Regions from separate parts of the Desulfitobacterium dichloroeliminans LMG P-21439 genome, predicted to be linked through region 2. Evidence: a T-box and tRNA genes for the amino acid it is inferred to sense, from the RefSeq annotation. Region 2 holds a T-box; the other holds one or more tRNA genes.
The links. The T-box of region 2 lies ahead of leuS (leucine--tRNA ligase). A T-box ahead of a tRNA ligase gene usually reads a tRNA of that ligase, here a tRNA-Leu.
Positions count from the first base shown of each region.

Region 1 (4,412 bases), 660 kb from region 2:
GAGTATTCAAAACCACTGACATCTTCAAATAGACGTTTTTGTAAAATGTGGTAGATCTCATCGCTGTTGAGTGCAACAGGCGTTACTTCGATTGCTATTCGGTTCGCTTCAGCTTCAAGTTCACGGAAACTCGACTGCAATAATTCGCTGCCTGACTCATAGGCCGCCTTTAGATCAGAGAAGACCAGACATACATTCGCGAGTTGTTCTTTACCTAGTGCAGTGAAAAGATTTGATAATGCAGTCATTGTGACCTTGCTAAGGTCCGAATTTCCTACCATAATCGACTTTGCATTTTCCAAATACGGGGGAAGCTCATCCAGCAAGATGAGAGTTTTTTGACCCTTGAGCAGCTCAACCCATGATTTTTCACCCGGTGCCTTAAGAGGGGAATAATAGTCCTTGAAGAACTCTTTCTTGCCGAGTTGTTCAGCTATGCTACCCCAAATACCAAAGTCAGCATTCTCTCTGCCGGAGAATGAAACTACTCTGATTTCACCAATTCCCGCATATGTAGGACCGAGAAGCTTCTCTCTCAACTCAGCATTCTGAGCTAGCAAAGCCAAAGCTAACATACTATGTGTTTTACCGCCACCCATAGCCTGTGTAAGCTTAATGACGCCGGTGTCAGATTCGCCTTTAAAGCGAGCAAATGCAGTATCAAATAATACTGTCATTCCTTGCGTTTGGAAGTTTTCTCCGAAGAATTTATTTGCATCTATTCTGTTTTCTGCAAGATCGGTGAGGTTCAGCACATCCTCTCTAGCAGTATCAGAGAATACATTTTCTCTTGGTTTAAGCATTTCATTGATTGTACGCATAATTTTCATCCTCTCAAAATTAATCGATATTAGTTGAAGCACTTTTGCCAAATAGATTCATGAGTACTTATCAAGACATCTTGGCTCTTTCGTAATAACCAATTTATTTGTTTAAGATGAAGACTTATATTCATCTCCGTTGGAATCTTCATCTGATGATTTACTATCAATAATCTCCATCATGTCGCAAATATCGCATTTTAAAGCTTTACAGATTTTAATGATGACCTCAGTGTTGATATTCTCATTTCGCCCAAGTTTCGCAATTGTTGAAGGGCTAATGCCTGCCATCTCTCTAAGGTCTTTTTTCTTCAAGTCTCGGTCGATTAGGAGCTTCCATAGTTTTTTATAGCTAATAATCATTGGCCCTTCACCTCTATTAGGATTGATATCATAAATTCATACATATGTTAATTATAACCAAACCACTTTGACATTGCAATGATAAGTTTGCGAAATCGTAATATTAATATAGTAAGAAGTATTTTTATAATAAAAAACACTTAATAGAAACGTGAGATGCAAGTTTGTAAGTCTAAATACAGTTTTTGTATTTGAAGTCATGCTCTGAAAACGAACCGCAGCTTTTGTAACCCAAATGCAATTTGATTTATTCGTATTGTTTGACGTATTATGATGAAAAAGGCACGCCAAACGGAGATCGACTCCCTCTCGTTTTTTATAATCGGAGAATCTGCCCCTTATTTTTGTGGCAATGTTTTGTAGTTTATCTTTTGAGAATAGCGGGTTTTAACAGTATTTCACTGTCGGCTACCGGTGAAAGCTTAAGTTTCTGTAAAACATCTTCTCCATGGAAAAGCTGAACGTTTCGTAGGGACTACGGTTGTTCAGCCTTTTCTTTTGTAGGAATTGGTGTGGTTCATCATCAGGGTAATCTCTTCCTGAGTCAAGTGATTGAGGCTTGTTCCTTTAGGAATCACACTGCGTATCAGAGCGTGATTAACTTCAATTGCACCTTTCTGATGAGGGCAGCCAGCATCGCGATAATAAATCCGTGTGCACGGCTATTGTTGTTCACCCAATGGTCATACTCGATGGACTTGGAATTTGAAACCTCACTTCCGTTATCCGTCAGGATGACAGGAACCAGCTTTTGGTCAAAATAATTAAAGTCATCAATGGCAGAGTCCTCTCTTCTTCGCAAACACACAGGGCACTTCTGGATTCCGATATGGTTTTATGAGCTCTGACATGAGCATGCTTCGCATCATAGATTCTTTTCAGCAACGAACATTTGCCCATCTGTTCGCAGCCATTGCAGATATAAGGCACTTGGATTATCAGCTAACTCCTGAACGAAATACTTTTTAGTAATAAACCAAAACGACCGTTATAGAACGAATAATTCGTTCTATAACGGTCGTTGTTTTTTATCTCTGACGGAATTCTGACGGAATCCTTAGGGATACTTCAGGTGATTTACGGGTACTTATTTAGTAAATTATCCATGCCCCTGATATTTTAATATTAGTGAAACTCGCTTATATCAACCCTTTGCGACTTTTGGAATTTTTTACTTATGGTGGGTTTGAGAGGACTCGAACCTCCGACCCCCGCGATGTCAACGCGGTACTCTAACCAGCTGAGCTACAAACCCACAAATAAATGGTGCCGATGACCGGAATCGAACCGGTACGGTCTTTAAGGACCGCGGGATTTTAAGTCCCGTGCGTCTGCCAGTTCCGCCACATCGGCAAAAATAACGTTTTTTGGAGGCGGCACCCAGATTTGAACTGGGGATAAAGGTTTTGCAGACCTCTGCCTTACCACTTGGCTATGCCGCCAAAAATTATGGAGCGGGTGACGAGATTCGAACTCGCGACTTTCACCTTGGCAAGGTGACACTCTACCACTGAGTTACACCCGCATGAATGGTGCCTTAGGACGGAATCGAACCGCCGACACGAGGATTTTCAGTCCTCTGCTCTACCGACTGAGCTACCAAGGCAAGAATGGCGACCCCGATCGGACTTGAACCGACGATCTCCTGCGTGACAGGCAGGCATGTTAACCACTACACCACGGGGCCGAACTGTGTTAAATTTGGTGGGCGATGACGGGATCGAACCGCCGACATCCTGCTTGTAAGGCAGGCGCTCTCCCAGCTGAGCTAATCGCCCGCGTTAACTGACGAATTTTAGTATACACAATAAACGCCTTGATGTCAAAGGTTTTTCGATTATTCCTAGCTCAACTTATTTAACAAAGCTTAAAATTACTTCTCGCACAATCTTGGCTCCTAATAATGCGGTACGCTCACTCGAATCCGTTAGTGGTGAGATTTCCACTAGATCAAAGCCGACCACATTCAGTTCCCCTAGGGCATGAATCGCTTTAATGATTTCTCGAGAAGTACAACCTCCAGGTTCTTGTGTTCCTGTCCCCGGTGCGAAGGCAGGATCCACTACATCGATATCTAAGGTCACATAGACAGGCTTACCCTGGAGCTCTGGGAGCACTTCTCTTAGAGGCTCTAGAACCTCTTCTACCACTAGATGGTTATGCTGCTTGGCGAAGAGGAATTCATCCCTTGTGCCGGAACGAATACCAAACTGGTACACGCGTTTGGGTCCCAAGGCTTCCGATACCTTACGCATGACTGTGGCGTGAGAATTAGGTTCACCGTAGTAATCCGTCCTTAAATCGGCATGAGCATCAAAATGAACCACTCGCAACTCAGGATACCTCTCCATGAAAGGCTTAATTAAAGGATAAGTTACAAGATGTTCGCCACCCAAGAAGATCGGAAATTTCCCATCTTCTATGACTTGGCGAGAGGCTTCTTCAATCAGCTGCAGAGATTTCTCTACATTTCCAAAGGGTAAGCTTAGATCACCACAGTCGCAGTAAGCATAATCTGTGAGATCCCGATCTAAATAGACACTATATTCTTCGATACCCATGGAGACATTGCGTATCGTCAAAGGACCTAATCGAGTTCCCGGGCGAAAGCTCACTGTGTAATCCATGGGAATGCCTAGAATCACCGCATCTGCTTCTTCATAAGGAGTATCTCCCCCCATAAAGATGCCCGGTTTTTCCGTCATCATCGCGATTTTTTCCATCACCATGTGTTTCACCACTTTCTTCGTGAGTTCAATACGTGTATCAAGACGTGCTTTATTTCGTGTTAAGAAAAGCTTTTCCCTATGAGAAAGAGATCTCTCAACAGGGAGATCTCCAGCTTAAAATGCCTAGTTAGAGGAAACCTTCTTCTCCCTAACCACATCATCATACTTAATTGAGCGAGTATGCTTGGTATGGGACCAAGATTTATCCTTACGATTGATAAATCCTAAGAAAACGATAGGAATCCAGCTATAGATAAAAATCGGATAAAGAATTAGGCCCGCATAAGCTCGCCAAGGCAGACGTTCGAGGGCTAAAGCCGTTATAGGGTAAACCAGCTGAATCGCCGAAAGAATCTGCCACCCGGACCACGGCATCACAGTAGCAAAGACTTGGGTGTAAGGCTGCATTCCGGAAATTAAGTTAGCAAACATAAAGAAGGTCGCAATCATAACCAAGGCAGGTTGGAACAGATGAACCGCTGCGTCAAAATACATAAGC
Region 1 is NC_019903.1:112,155-116,566, reverse strand. Features, by position in the region: gene DESDI_RS00585 (DUF499 family protein) at 1-821, opposite strand, end outside; gene DESDI_RS00580 (helix-turn-helix domain-containing protein) at 933-1,184, opposite strand; partial or broken gene DESDI_RS18510 (hypothetical protein) at 1,549-2,117, opposite strand; tRNA gene DESDI_RS00570 (tRNA-Val) at 2,363-2,439, opposite strand; tRNA gene DESDI_RS00565 (tRNA-Leu) at 2,449-2,537, opposite strand; tRNA gene DESDI_RS00560 (tRNA-Cys) at 2,553-2,626, opposite strand; tRNA gene DESDI_RS00555 (tRNA-Gly) at 2,635-2,709, opposite strand; tRNA gene DESDI_RS00550 (tRNA-Phe) at 2,715-2,790, opposite strand; tRNA gene DESDI_RS00545 (tRNA-Asp) at 2,796-2,871, opposite strand; tRNA gene DESDI_RS00540 (tRNA-Val) at 2,887-2,962, opposite strand; gene speB (agmatinase) at 3,038-3,907, opposite strand; gene DESDI_RS00530 (glycosyltransferase family 2 protein) at 4,037-4,412, opposite strand, start outside.
Region 1: it has a tRNA-Leu gene. The T-box ahead of leuS (leucine--tRNA ligase) is inferred to sense a tRNA for this amino acid. The anticodon was not compared.

Region 2 (4,412 bases):
GAGGCGGGCTGTGTCTGCGCCATACTTGGAGATAATCTCCTCAGGGCTTACCACATTGCCCTTAGATTTGGACATCTTTGCCCCACCCAAGCAGACCATCCCTTGAGTTAAAAGATTTTCAAAGGGCTCATCAACTTTGAGGTAACCAAAATCACGCAATGCCTTGGTAAAGAAACGCGAATAAAGCAAGTGAAGAATAGCATGCTCTACTCCGCCGACATATTGATCCACATTCATCCATTGATCTGCAGCCTCCTTGGAGAAAGGCAGCTTACTATTTTGCGGATCAGTATAGCGGAGGAAGTACCAAGAAGAGCACATAAAAGTATCCATAGTGTCAGTCTCACGTCGAGCCTTACCACCGCAGGTAGGGCAAGTGGTTTGCTTAAAGCTTTCGGAAGAGGTCAATGGATTTTCTCCGGCTTTAAAGACCACGTCATCAGGGAGCTGTACCGGTAGCTGATCCTGAGGGACAGGGACGATTCCACAATGGTCGCAATACACCATCGGGATAGGCGCCCCCCAATAGCGCTGGCGAGAGATGAGCCAATCACGGAGGCGGAAGTTCACTTTCCGCTCCCCAAAGCCATCCTGTTCAGCTTGAGCGGACATTTTATCCCAAGCGTCCATGTTCTTCAGCCCATCATATTCTCCCGAATTCACCATGATTCCTTCACCAGTAAAAGCCACTTGAAGCGGAGCATCTTTCTCCGTTACAGAGGCGTCTTCGGGAAGAATAACCGTTTTTATAGGAAGCTTATATTTTGTTGCAAACTCAAAGTCCCGCTCATCATGTGCAGGTACGCCCATAACAGCTCCTGTTCCGTAATCAAACAGGACATAATTAGCAATCCAGATGGGAACCCTCTCACCACTATAAGGATTAAGACAATAGGCACCGGTAAACAAGCCTTCCTTCTCGGTTTCCGTGGAAGTTCGCGCAATCTCATTGAGGCCTTTCATCCGGCTAACAAAATTTTGCACCTCTTGTTCATATTCTGTACCCGCAATCAGCTCTTGAACCAAAGGGTGCTCTGGGGCTAAAACCACATAGCTCACCCCAAAAATCGTATCCACCCGTGTGGTGTAGACTCTGATCTTATCCTCACGATTCTCAACCGTAAACTCTACTTCTGTCCCCTCGGAGCGACCAATCCAGTTCTTCTGCATGGTCTTGACCTTCTCAGGCCAGCCCTTTAGCTTCTCCAAATCATCCAGTAGCACTTGAGCGTAATCCGTAATCTTGAAGAACCATTGCTCCAAATCTTTTTTCGTTACTTCCGTATCACAACGTTCACAGGCCCCATCCACGACTTGCTCGTTGGCTAGTACAGTGGCACAGGAAGGACACCAATTGACGGCAGCTTTTCTCTTATATACCAAACCATGCTTATAAAACTCCAAAAACATCCACTGGGTGAACTTATAATAATCCGGATGGCAAGTGGCGAACTCCCGATCCCAGTCATAGGAAATCCCCATCTCTTGGAGCTGCCGCTTCATATTCGCGATATTTTTCCAAGTCCATTCCGCTGGCGGTGTTTGATTCTTGATCGCTGCATTTTCGGCAGGTAAACCAAAGGAGTCCCAACCGATGGGATGCAGGACATTAAAGCCCATCATCCGCTTAAATCGGGCAATGACATCCACGATGGAATAGTTACGAACGTGTCCCATATGAAGATTACCTGAAGGGTATGGAAACATAGCTAAAGCATAGTATTTCGGCTTATCGGAATGATTCTCAGCCTTGTAATCTTTTCTGTCCACCCATTGCTTCTGCCATCTGGATTCAATCTCCGAAAACAGATATTTCTCTTGCATAAAATACTTCCCCCTTAAATCCGAGCTTGCTTAATCGTTTTACTTAAAACTAAATTAAATAGCAAAAAACTCCCGTCCCCTAAAGGGACGAGAGCATAATCCCGCGGTACCACCCAATTTCAATAGCACTTTGCCGATCATAACGGTTCGTACCGGTACCCATTTTTACCTGGATACAGCTCAGGGGTGAGAATTCACCAAGCCCTCAAACAACTTTCACCAGCCGTTGCTTCTCTAAAATGAGGACTATGAGATTGCTCCCCTTCATTGCCTTTAACGCTCTTATTCTTCTCATTAACTAAAAATATAGCACGAAATATATTTTATACTATCCATAATTAATGAAAATGTCAAGTTTTCTAAAATCTATCTGATCCAATCGACTTGCTTAGGTCGTAGTAAAGCTGACTGGCTTGGCGTCTCCCCAAAGCCGCTCAAGATTATAAAATTCACGTTGATCCGGAGTCATAATGTGAATCACCAAATCCCCGCAATCCACAAGAACCCATTTGGCTTCTTGGAGACCCTCGACTCTTAAGACAGTCACCCCTAAGGCAGGGAGTTTATCGGTTAAATTATCCGTAATCGCTTTGACTTGAGTCGTGGAATTTCCGGTGACGATCAAGAAATAATCCGTGACCATCGAAATACCCTTGAGATCAAGGAGTATGGCTTCTCGACCCTTCTTCTCTTCAACTAGAGTTATAGCCCCTTGCAATTGATCATCTGTCAGCAAATTTTTGCCTCCTTTTTAAATCTTCATAAGTAAGCCGGGTCTGCGGATGGATGACACGCTTACTCTTTCGTAAATAATTCAAAGTATGTTCAACACACAACAGTGTACCGTTCTCAAGATTATCATACAAGGATTGACGGAGTTTGTCCACATTGGGAAATGTTCGATGAGGTTCTGTTAAATCTGCACTATAGATTAGCATCTCTAGCTTCCCCATTCCCGGAGCTCCCAAGGTATGATTTGCTATGGCAGCGAGGACTTCCGCATCCTTATAACCCCCTTCATGTTCCAACCAATAGGCTGCTAGCGGGCCATGAAGTACATGTGGATGATCTTCAGCTGCAGCATATTGGCTTAACTGCCATTCCTTGGCTAACTTTATTTGCTCCTGCAGGCTGATTTCTTTTTTTATATCATGTAGATAAGCAGCAATCTGAGCCTTAACCTCGTCCACATGATGCTTCTCGGCTAGCTCCTGTGCCCACTGTACGACCCTCAACGTATGGCTAAACCGTTTCGTCGACATAGAGCGTTGAGCGAGCTCATTGGCTTGCTGAATATCCATGACACTTAAACCCCTTTAAATAGATTCAGATACGCCGAGAAGACCCTTCTTACCTTGCGGTAAGAGGGTCTCCCTGGGATTATGTTTTTTACATCTGTTGCTTTGGACGGGCCTCGTTCACTGTTAAAGGACGACCACCGAAGTCCTTCCCATTGAGATCCTCTGCCATACGCGATGCATCGTCATCTTCAACCTCAACAAAGCCAAAGCCTCTTGAACGGCCTGTTTCGCGATCGGTAATGATGCGGCTGCTAATGACTTGACCATACTGGCCAAAGAAAGAATTGAGATCTTCGGACGTCGTGTTCCAGGGCAAATTTCCAACATATAAAGTAGCCATTTTGTTGTCACCTCTTGCTTTTTGAATTCGATTTTAGTATAAGCAAAAGCATCAGAACTATACTTGCTTAATCGTATAATCAACTATATCACATACAAACCCGCTTCTTCAACATAGATCCGAACCGGCTCCGGAAGCAGATAACGAATAGGCTTCCCCTCTTTTACCCGCGAACGGATATCCGTCGAAGATATGGCAAGCGCCGGTACATCGAAAAGGTGTATGTGAGGGATAAACTCTGGATATTTTCTTTCAAATTCTAGCAGAAACTCATCTGGAGCAAAGCCAGGCCGGGAGGCCCCAATGAAATGGCTTAAAGAAAGAACGGATTGGACATCGCGCCAAGTAAAAATCTCCCGAAAAGCATCGACTCCTGTTATAAAATAAAGTTCATGATCTGGGTAGATTCCATGCAATTGACGCAGGGTATCCACTGTATAGGAATAACCCTTCCGCTCGATTTCAAGATCTGATATCTCAAAAAAAACATTATCAGCAATCGCTCGCTTTACCATCTCATAACGATCCCTAGGAGCGGTAATGCGTCGACCAATTTTGTGCGGGGCGTTACCCGTAGGAATAAAAACCACTTTCTCCAAGCTGAACTCATGACGAGCCATCTCTGCAGCGACCAGATGCCCATAATGCAAGGGGTCAAAGGTACCTCCCATGATCCCTAGTCTTTTGGGTGAACCAACAAATTTATTACTCATTGGATCCATCAACTCATGCTCCACCTTTTTTGAACCGAGCTTAGCTTATCTCGGCAACATAATGACGGGATTTTTTTTAGATTCGCGATAAAGCAGAAAATTTCTACCAATCACTTGAACTAGTTCAGACGAAGTACGTTCAGCCAACACCTCGGCCGCTCCCTGAACATCTTCTGTACTATTCGGAAGGACTCTACCCTTTATTAATTCCCTAACTGCCAATGTCTCGTCAGT
Region 2 is NC_019903.1:3,075,800-3,080,211, forward strand. Features, by position in the region: gene leuS (leucine--tRNA ligase) at 1-1,824, opposite strand, end outside; T-box leader at 1,905-2,101, opposite strand; gene rsfS (ribosome silencing factor) at 2,213-2,560, opposite strand; gene yqeK (bis(5'-nucleosyl)-tetraphosphatase (symmetrical) YqeK) at 2,547-3,125, opposite strand; gene DESDI_RS14640 (RNA-binding regulator) at 3,214-3,465, opposite strand; gene nadD (nicotinate-nucleotide adenylyltransferase) at 3,549-4,178, opposite strand; gene yhbY (ribosome assembly RNA-binding protein YhbY) at 4,224-4,412, opposite strand, start outside.